One region of the Peribacillus sp. P4_C12 genome, then DNA from elsewhere that is predicted to be linked to it. Evidence: riboswitches for the same ligand, from Rfam matches in the RefSeq annotation. Region 1 holds a riboswitch; each other region holds the start of a gene.
What was found. Region 1 has a riboswitch for cyclic di-AMP ahead of AC1DUW_RS06925 (cation:dicarboxylate symporter family transporter). Riboswitches for the same ligand answer to the same signal wherever they lie in the genome.
Positions count from the first base shown of each region.

Region 2: another riboswitch for cyclic di-AMP. It lies ahead of AC1DUW_RS09460 (APC family permease); the one in region 1 lies ahead of AC1DUW_RS06925 (cation:dicarboxylate symporter family transporter).
Region 3: another riboswitch for cyclic di-AMP. It lies ahead of AC1DUW_RS09310 (TrkH family potassium uptake protein); the one in region 1 lies ahead of AC1DUW_RS06925 (cation:dicarboxylate symporter family transporter).

Region 1 is NZ_JBFUIB010000023.1:7,330-10,614, forward strand. It holds gene AC1DUW_RS06920 (efflux RND transporter periplasmic adaptor subunit) at 1-952, shown strand, start outside; cyclic di-AMP (ydaO/yuaA leader) riboswitch at 1,162-1,308, shown strand; gene AC1DUW_RS06925 (cation:dicarboxylate symporter family transporter) at 1,481-2,743, shown strand; gene AC1DUW_RS06930 (class I SAM-dependent methyltransferase) at 2,805-3,285, opposite strand, start outside.
Region 2 is NZ_JBFUIB010000040.1:15,275-18,559, forward strand. It holds gene AC1DUW_RS09450 (cytochrome P450) at 1-1,041, opposite strand, end outside; gene AC1DUW_RS09455 (hypothetical protein) at 1,465-1,605, opposite strand; cyclic di-AMP (ydaO/yuaA leader) riboswitch at 1,763-1,905, shown strand; gene AC1DUW_RS09460 (APC family permease) at 2,057-3,285, shown strand, end outside.
Region 3 is NZ_JBFUIB010000039.1:10,998-14,282, reverse strand. It holds gene AC1DUW_RS09315 (potassium channel family protein) at 1-73, opposite strand, end outside; gene AC1DUW_RS09310 (TrkH family potassium uptake protein) at 97-1,443, opposite strand; cyclic di-AMP (ydaO/yuaA leader) riboswitch at 1,789-1,931, opposite strand; gene AC1DUW_RS09305 (hypothetical protein) at 2,265-2,465, shown strand.

The DNA of each region.
Region 1 (3,285 bases):
CAAAGGAAATCTAGAAGCGGAAAAAACTGCCGCTGAGGGTGAAATTGTGGGGATTAATGATTACATTGATAAGTTGAAAGCTTATCAAGGAAGTTTGACAAGTAATTCTAATAAAGCAGTAATCGATAATTCGATAGAAAAGAGCTTAAATATTGATATAACAACTACCTCTTCAGACTTGATTGAAAGTAATATTGAGCAAGAAATGTACAAGCTGGAACTTGAAATAAACCGCTTGGAAGAAAAGGTTGTTAAGCTGGATGCTCAATTAAGTTCAATTGAGGAGCAAAAAGGCGCGGTTGAGACGGCGAGTGAGGCAGATGGTGTTGTGAAAAATATCAATAAAAACTTGAATAATCCCATTATATCCATTGTTTCAACAAATGTGGCAATTGAAGGGTATTTCTCCGAAGGGGAGATGAAAAAAGCTGAAGTGGGCATGACTATAAAGGCAAGTTCCCCTGATTTAAAAAAGGCGTTGAACGGAACAATAGGTCGTATACATTCTTATCCAGCAGAGGAGCCATCACTAAAAAAAGATAACAGATTTCCATTTCAGGCAATGATTGAACCAGGAGATGAAGTAACTAAACCTTTGTTGGTAGGGTCAAAAGTCAATCTTACTGTAATAACCAATGAGAAAGCGGGTGTACCCTCTATCCCTGTAGAGTCAGTGCATCATAAAAAACAGCCGCATGTCTACAAATTGACTAAAAAAGGCTATGTGGATAAACACTATATTACAAAAGGGCTTAAAGCAGAAGGAAAGCAAGAACTCATAAAGGGACCGGCGGTAGGTGATGTCATCCTAATAGAACCGAATAGGATTGTGAAAAATCATTCTTATTTTGTTACTCCAATTCAGTTTGAGAAGGTGAAATCTGCTAGTTATAAAAAATTCACCACTCGGGAAAAAGTAAGGTATATATTACTGGGAATGTTAGAAAAATAATCCATTTTTCATTATTCAAGAGAGGGGATATATCAATCAGTTTTATTGTTATTTATATATCCATATAACAAAATTAAGCAAAATAGAGAATGTGTTATTATAGGTAAAATGGTCACTAATACAGAATATTCAGACATTTGTCAAGTTTTTTTCTTAAAGGGACAAGAAAAAATATTTACAGAATAACATTTTTAGTATAATATTTTATTATTAAGTATTCGCTTAATCTTTTACAAGAACGGGGGACCCATTTTTGCGGATTTTTTTCGCTAGGGGTGAATTCAGAAATGAAAGGGCTTTTGTGTTTCCAATTCCTAACCCGACAGCTAACCTCGTCAGCGTCTTTAAGGGAACATGTGTGAATATTCACGCCTATAGGAAATCGACACATGAAGTGTCTTTTTTTTCGGCGTAAAGATAGAGTTTTTCAATAAAAGAAAAATTACTTTCTTTCTATTAGTATCTTGTTTCCCTTACCGAGACAAAATGTTTTTGCATCAAAGACTTTATGGAAGGTGAGGAAAGTAAATGAAGAAATTTAAATTAAGTTTAGCTAGCCAAATTTTTATTGGTTTAATTCTAGGGATTATTGTTGGTGCCATTTTTTATGGTAGTGAAACAGCCCAAAACTTTTTACAACCATTCGGAGACATTTTCCTACGAATGATTAAAATGATTGTTGTACCAATCATTGTGTCAAGTCTTATCGTTGCAGTTGCAGGTGTAGGTGATTTAAAATCAGTAGGTAAACTTGGAGCTAAATCAATATCATACTTTGTGGTGGTAACTATGATAGCGATTGCAGTTGGTCTAGTTTCCGCGAATATTATCCAGCCTGGTGTTGGTGTAAATATGGACAAGCTAGAACAAACTGATATTTCTACCTATGTTGATACAGCAGAAACTAAGCAACATGAATCTTTTGTAGATACAATCGTTCACATTGTGCCATCTAATCCGRTWAAAGCGATGGTAGAAGGCGATATGCTAGCGATTATTTTCTTCTCTGTATTGTTTGGAATTAGTATTGCGGCTATCGGTGAAAAAGGTAAACCAGTATTCCGTTTCTTCCAAGGTACAGCTGAAGGGATGTTCTACTTAACTAATATGGTCATGAAATTTGCTCCTATCGGGGTATTTGCACTAATCGGGGTGACCATTTCCAAATTCGGTTTGGAATCTTTAATTCCATTAGGCAAGTTAGCGCTTACTGTATACGGAACAATGATTTTCTTTGTAATTGTCGTTCTGGGTCTTATTGCAAAATTTGTAGGGTTCAATATCTTTACGTTGATTAAGCTTCTAAAAGAGGAATTAATTCTTGCGTTCTCGACAGCAAGTTCAGAAGCGGTACTTCCGAAACTCATGGAAAAAATGGAGAAAGCGGGATGTCCGAAACATATTGCTACGTTTGTTATTCCGACAGGATACTCTTTTAACCTTGATGGTTCTACATTATATCAAGCGTTAGCAGCTATCTTCATCGCTCAAATGTATGGAATTGATTTAAGCGCTTATGAGCAAATTACGCTAATGTTAGTGTTAATGATCACATCTAAGGGGATTGCAGGTGTACCTGGTGTATCTTTCGTAGTTCTTTTAGCGACATTAGGAACAGTTGGAATTCCTATTGAAGGTTTAGCATTTATTGCTGGTATTGACCGTATTCTTGATATGGGCCGTACAGTAGTAAACGTTATTGGTAATTCACTTGCAGCAATCGTTATCTCAAAATGGGAAGGTCAATTCAACCCTCCTGCCAATAATGAAAAACTAGAACAAGTTTCTTAATATAAAAAACCAGAGTGATATGTCACTCTGGTTTTTTTTGTGAATTTTAAAAAACTAATTCTTATTTAACAATCCAGAAGCGGCAATCTGATGAGAAAGTGATGGCATCATCGCTTTCATGGAATAATTCACTTCGGTAAAAACTTTCTAGGACAGTAAAACCTGCTTCATTGAGACAGTCAAAGACCTCCCGTTGATTAGGTATATGAAGAAAGGTATCTTTTTGTAGGGTCTTTCCAGAGGTGAAAATATCACCAAACTCATATAGCCGGTCATCCTGTTTACCTTCACACCAAATCATTTCTTCCTGCTCCCAAAAATTCAGGTATTTTTCATTTTTGTCACGGTCATGGGTGGTAAAAATGAAAATGCCATCAGGTACTAAAACGCGGTTAATTTCTTTTAAAGCTAGAATGCGGTTTTTTCGTTGAGGGATTTGCATTAAACCATTAAAGGTGAAGATTGCTTTATCGAATGATGAGTTATTGAAAGGAAGGTCTGTGGCGTCGCCAAGGATAAAAGGTATATCTAGGTTTTCTTCG
Region 2 (3,285 bases), on a different contig from region 1:
TTTAAAATGATGCCCACCTATTTCCACATCCTCCTCCGCTTCCCGTGAAATGATATAGACTGGCGGGTATATGCGAAGTGATTCCCTGATAATATTTTGTGTGTATGTTAATTTCATGAAATCGTCAGGCGTAGGAGTACGGTTGCCTATTACTCTATCTATTTCATTGAAAAGTTTAGTTTCCACTTCTGGATTCTGTGAAAGAAAGTATATGGCCCAGGAAAGCGCATTTGCCGTCGTTTCGTGACCGGCAATGAAGATGGTCATTAGTTCATCGCGTACCTGCTGGTTTGACATACCTAAGCCGTCCTCATCATCTCGAGCCTCCATTAAAATTCCAAGCATATCTTCATGTCTTTCTGCATCTTCCCTACGTTTTTCGATAATGCTATAAATCACTTTATCAAGTCTTTGTATCGCATTTTTATATTCACGGTTGCTTTTAGTTGGAACCCATAAGGGTAATTGAAGAAGTGTTCTCATCCTTTTGACGGAAAGTCTCAAGGCTGCTTCCATCGGTTCTCCGACCACATCATACCCATCTTTGAAATCCATGCTGAACATGGTCTTGCTTATTATCCCAAGGGCGATATTCATCATATCTTTCGTAATAATCCGTTCTTTCTCATTTTCCCAAGTTGAAATATAGTCCATTGTTATATCAATCATATCCTGGGCATAATTGCTAATATGGGACCTTTTGAAGGAGGGTTGAATAAGCCTTCTCTGGCGCCTGTGAACGTCTTTTTCGCTTGTAAGAAGTCCTTCATCACCAACGAGTGGTTTTATAGCATTGCTGTCCTTAGATTTGACGAAGGATTTTTGTTTCGTTACAAGTATCTGCTTTATTAGTTCCGGGTTTGAAATGAGGTAAACATTTTGGAAAGGTCCAAAACGGAATTTTGCAACGTCTCCATATTCTTTTGATAAACGGGTAAGAAAGCCAAGTACATCTTTTTGAAACTCCTTTGTATGGCCAGAAATTAGTTTTCCATTTGGGACCATTGGAGAATCATATAAAACTTCATCAGTTTCACTCAATGTTGTTTTCTCCTTTCGGTAATAATAATTTCTTGTAATCATTCTATGAGAAAAAACTATATTGGTTTGGACAAGTTGTTAAAAGAAAGAGCACATAATTTTTAATTAGTTAATCATAATGAATGAATATACGAGTCCTAAAGGGGGAGGAGAGATTACTAGATTTCTATTCTTACTCAACTAAAAATAACGTTTTCTCTATAAGTTGAGTATAGAAAATAACAAATCGTGAGAGCGTATTTTGAGCTGATAAGAAACCACAAAGAGGAGAGAAGTACAAATGATAGTTCCTAATTTACTGGTAATAAACAGGTTAGGAATGAAAGGTGTCTAGTGTAAAAAACTCTGGGTGAGAGGAACCCAGAGTTTTTTTGGGGGATATTCAGAAAGGAAATTCCTTTTGTTAATAAATGAGAGAAATATTCAGCTTCGTTCGTCCCTATTTCTATTATGGTGCTGATCATTTTTTTCCTTTGCAGGACCACCATATTGTTCGTTAATTTCTTTAGCCACTTGATCTAAAAACTCATCAGATATGATTGGGTTATCAGTTTTTTGGGGCATGTATTCTGTTCTCTCCTTTCTTGGTACTAATGTGTCTTAATCACTAATGAAGTATTTGTTAACAACATAACCCCTCTAAGAAAAAATTATTCTTTTTGTTTGCAAAATTTTCATTTACTTTTCCGAATCACGGGAGTATGATAATCAACAGTTTCATATTTCTAAATCGCTGAAACCTTATGGTACGGGGGAACCGTTATAAGGATTGTTTTCAATCCAAGGGGTGAATCCTTTCTAGGTAGGGCTACTCAAAGGTCCGAATCCGACAGCTAACCTCGTAAGCGTTATATGAGAAGGAAGGTGGAGCTTGTGAGACAAAAAAATGATGTCTGCAGGTCTATTTAACTATGACTTGTGGGCATTTTTCTATTTTATTCTTGTTTTTTTCGTGAAGTTTTTTTCATATAACTGGGCAAAATAAACTTAATTTGAAAAATGGCGGTGATTCTAAGTGTTATCTTCTATAAAGAGGTTCTTAATAGGTCGGCCTCTAAAATCTACTGCATTAGGTGACCAAAAGCTTAACAAAACAAAAGCTTTGGCCATATTATCTTCTGATGCTTTGTCTTCCGTTGCATATGGCCCGGAACAAATTTTAATTGTTTTAATTACAGTGGGTTCCGCAGCATTTTGGTATTCCATTCCTATCGCCATTGGTGTATTGATTCTGTTAATGGCTTTAATCTTGTCCTATAGACAAATTATCTTTGCTTATCCTCATGGCGGGGGAGCATACGTGGTTTCAAAAAACAATTTGGGTGTGAATCCTGGGTTGATAGCTGGAGGATCTTTGTTAGTCGACTATATCCTAACTGTGGCTGTAAGTGTTTCTGCGGGTACAGATGCCATCACATCTGCTTTTCCCAGCCTACATTCATATAATGTGATTATTGCTATAATTTTTGTAATTCTTCTTACCATCCTTAACCTAAGAGGGGTAACAGAGTCGGCTTCCGTATTAGCCTATCCAGTGTATCTATTCGTTTTAGCGTTATTCATTCTGATTGGTGTAGGTGTATACAAAATTTTGACTGGTGAAGTTTCCCCTGACTTACATGCATCAATCGGAACACCAGTAGCAGGGATCAGTTTATTTATACTTCTAAGAGCTTTTGCATCAGGTAGCTCTGCATTAACAGGAGTTGAAGCGATTTCCAATGCGATTCCAAACTTTAAAAATCCAGCGCCTAATAATGCTGCAAAAACATTAATAGCTATGGGTTCCTTACTTGCTGTGTTATTTACGGGTATTGTATTCTTAGCCTATTATTTAAGCATTGTTCCTAGCGCAGAGGTAACTGTTGTTTCACAAATTGCTGAAGAGATATTTGGACGCAATTTTATGTATTACTTTATCCAAGGTACGACAGCATTAATATTAATCCTTGCTGCCAACACTGGCTATTCTGCTTTCCCTTTGCTTGCGGTAAATCTTGCAAAGGATAAATTCATACCTAGGGCGTTTACAATTAGAGGAGACCGATTAGGATATTCCAATGGAATTATCATACTAGGACTTGCATCAATCATCTTAATAATCGCATTTGGAGGACATACAGAAAATCTTATTCCCCTTTATGCGGTAGGGGTATTTATTCCATTTACGTTGTCCCAGACCGGGATGATTGTTAAATGGATTCGCGAGAAGCCAAAAGGATGGATGATGAAGTTAACCATTAA
Region 3 (3,285 bases), on a different contig from region 1:
CTGTATATAATCTATGAGCTACACTCGTTCCGAATCTTCCTAAACCGATAACGGCATATTGTCGTTTTCCCATCTTTAACACTCCCTCATTAATGATTAACCAATCATGATTTTGCCTTTTGGACGGCGGAATGGATCTGGTTTACGTCTCATTGCGATAGCAAAAGCAAAAGTCAAAGGTCCAACCCGGCCCGCAAACATTGTGAAAATTATGAGCATCCGACCAATGGGGGATAATTCYGGGGTTAATCCCATTGAGAGACCCACGGTAGCAAATGCTGAAGTGGCTTCAAATAAAACCGTCAAGAAATCACTTCCGGTTTCTGTAATAGTCAGCAGAATGGTGATGGTTGAAACGATAAATAACCCTATGAAAGTAACGGATAATGCTTTAAATATCGTTTCATTCACAATGCGGTACCGAAACAATACCACATCTTCTTTTCCTTTAATCTGTGACCAAACCGTTCCAATCAGCGTGGCTAATGTGGTGGTTTTAATCCCGCCGCCAGTCGATCCCGGTGAAGCCCCAACAAACATCAAGAAAATGATAAGCAGCAATGTGGGTTGTGTTAAATCAGGGATATTCAATGTATTAGAACCTGCTGTCCTCGGAGTAACGGATTGAAACAAAGAAGCCAACGTTTTCCCCATGAAAGATAAAGGCTGCAATGTTTTGGCATTTCCAAATTCAAATATAAAGATTAAAATGGCCCCTCCAATTGTAAGGATTAAGCTAGCCATCAGTACAACCTTCGTATGTACAGACAAACGATGGGTAACACGGTATTCGTAAATTTCATTCATCACGATAAATCCTATTCCGCCTAATGTGATCAGGGAAGCGACTGTAAGGGTTACGAAAGGATCTGATACATAAGGAGTCAAACTCCTGAATTCTCCCATTAAATCAAAGCCGGCATTATTGAAGTTCGATATGGAATGAAAAACCCCGTAATAGATTGCTTTGCCGATTGGCATYTCAAAAGAAAAGCGAATCGATAAGATAAGGGCACCCATGCCTTCAATGATGGCCGTGAAAATTAAAAGCCGTTTTACTAACTTGACTACACCTGCCATGGATAGATTATTTAAGGACTCCTGCAAGAGTAACCTGCCTTTTAAAGAAATCCTTTTGCCTAATAGGAAAAAGAAAAACGTCGCAAATGACATAAACCCCAACCCGCCTATTTGAATGAGTGATAAAATGACTAGCTCTCCAAATTTAGTAAAAGTGGTTCCCGTATCCACTACGACAAGTCCTGTTACACATGTAGCAGAGGTTGAGGTAAATAAAGCATTTAGAAAAGAAAGACCATTCCCATTTTCAGTGGAAATCGGCAGGGTTAATAAATAGGCTCCAACAAGTATCAGGAAGGCAAAGCCAAGTACAAGAATTTTTGGCGGATCTAACAAATCTTTTGCTTTTATCAAAATGATCATCCTTACCTGTAAATTAGTAAGCTACAATAATAACAAAACGAAATATACCTCTCTGATGTTTCCATCAGGAAATCGTTATCCAGTGGTAGGGTTAGTATTTCGCTTGTATTTCATTCTATTCGTACAACCAATGGACCAAGTTACTTTTCCTGTACATGAAGCCATTTGGCACAAGCCTCTTTATGTGTGATAAAGGTATTTATTATCCTTAATCCCTAATTGAGTCGAGCTTAGGAAATTCTCTTTGGAAAATCCCTTTTTAATGCATAATAAAAAGACCTACGTAAACATCTGGCTGCTATTTTGCCACAAAAACAAAATAGCCCCTGAAATCGGCGGTCTTATGACCTCCTTCGCTTTAGCCGACGAAGTTAGCTGACGGGTAGGATGGCGAAAGAGCTGATCTCATCCCTTCTGCATGGCAGAATTAACCCCAAATGATTGGGTCCTCCGTACTCAATTTCCTTGAGTTTAGGCCGAAATGTATTAAATTGATAAACGTATTCTACTCCCATCATTTACTAGTTGTAAACCCCTAAATTGTAAAAAAATATTGCTAGAACAAAACAGAAAATTTACGTTTTATTTACATATTAAAAACTTATTGACAAAAATTAGTTGGGACATTATGATAGGTTCGATAAATTTGAAAAATGACACCAGTAATTTTATACATCATTTCTTGAAGCGTATGTCATTGCGAATCTATGTTTCTAATATATATATGGTATTTCCTTTTGGAATTAGATACAGAAAAGCTCAAATTTCATTGCATTCGAATTTTGAAATTTTAATACATTATATAAAAAAGGCGGGCAAGTATGGAGAAGACGTTTAATAGATATGTTGTTAACGCTACAGGTAAAGGTGGACAGACGTATTTAACTCAATGCCAGGATAAAGATGCACTAAGGAAATGGATAGCCGATCATGAGGATCAAATAATAATGAATGAGTTAAGGATAACAGATAAGAAAAAGAATCCATTGATAAATTTTTTTTTCAAAGGTAATATCATCTGAATCCAGAGGTCCTTATTAACTGGATCATGCGAATAAATAATTGAACATTAAAAGATAGTAGAGGGTCAAGTATATTGAATAATTAATTCACTCATCATTTCCTTTTGCAGCATTTCAACTATGTAATTCCTGAGTTAATCACGCAACCTGAAGCTTAAACATCCATAATGCGTTTTTATTTTCAAACTCATTTTATATTGAATGAGTTTTTTTTGCGTGTATATTGTTGGGATGGAAATACTCCAAAAAGCTTAAAAGAGTTGGATGTAATAGAAAGTGTTTTCGAAAATGGCTCTAAAAGAAACGAGTGAAAAATCCTGGAAGACTGAAAACCGATGAGGAAAAAGTTATGCCTTATATCATATGGATCAAAGGATATTTCTGCATTCGTTCGGATAGTTGGTTTATGCAAACTTACCATGAAAATGTAATGCAATATATGAGGAAGTTAGAGTATATGTCAGTATTATTCAAAGAGTTCATTGTGGAGTACCCGGTACGCCCCTAGAACCATTTTATTTATAGCATCATAAAAGGACACTTTTACAAACTTTAAATAAATTGCTACTAACATTTTGAATAGATCATTAGGTCCTATGTAAAGAAGATGTTTAGACATTCTTAGTCTAAACATCTTCTTTTAATCTTTTCATTTTTCACATCCATAGAGGATAAGAAGGTTTAATCGTATTCGTGAGAAACCTCGCCCTTGATTATTCTCTAATACATGGGGGGGAACCTCCATGACACATGTGGTAATACTGGGGCGACAATACTTTTACTTAATATCCATTTTTTAGATAGTTTGTTGTTTGGAAGT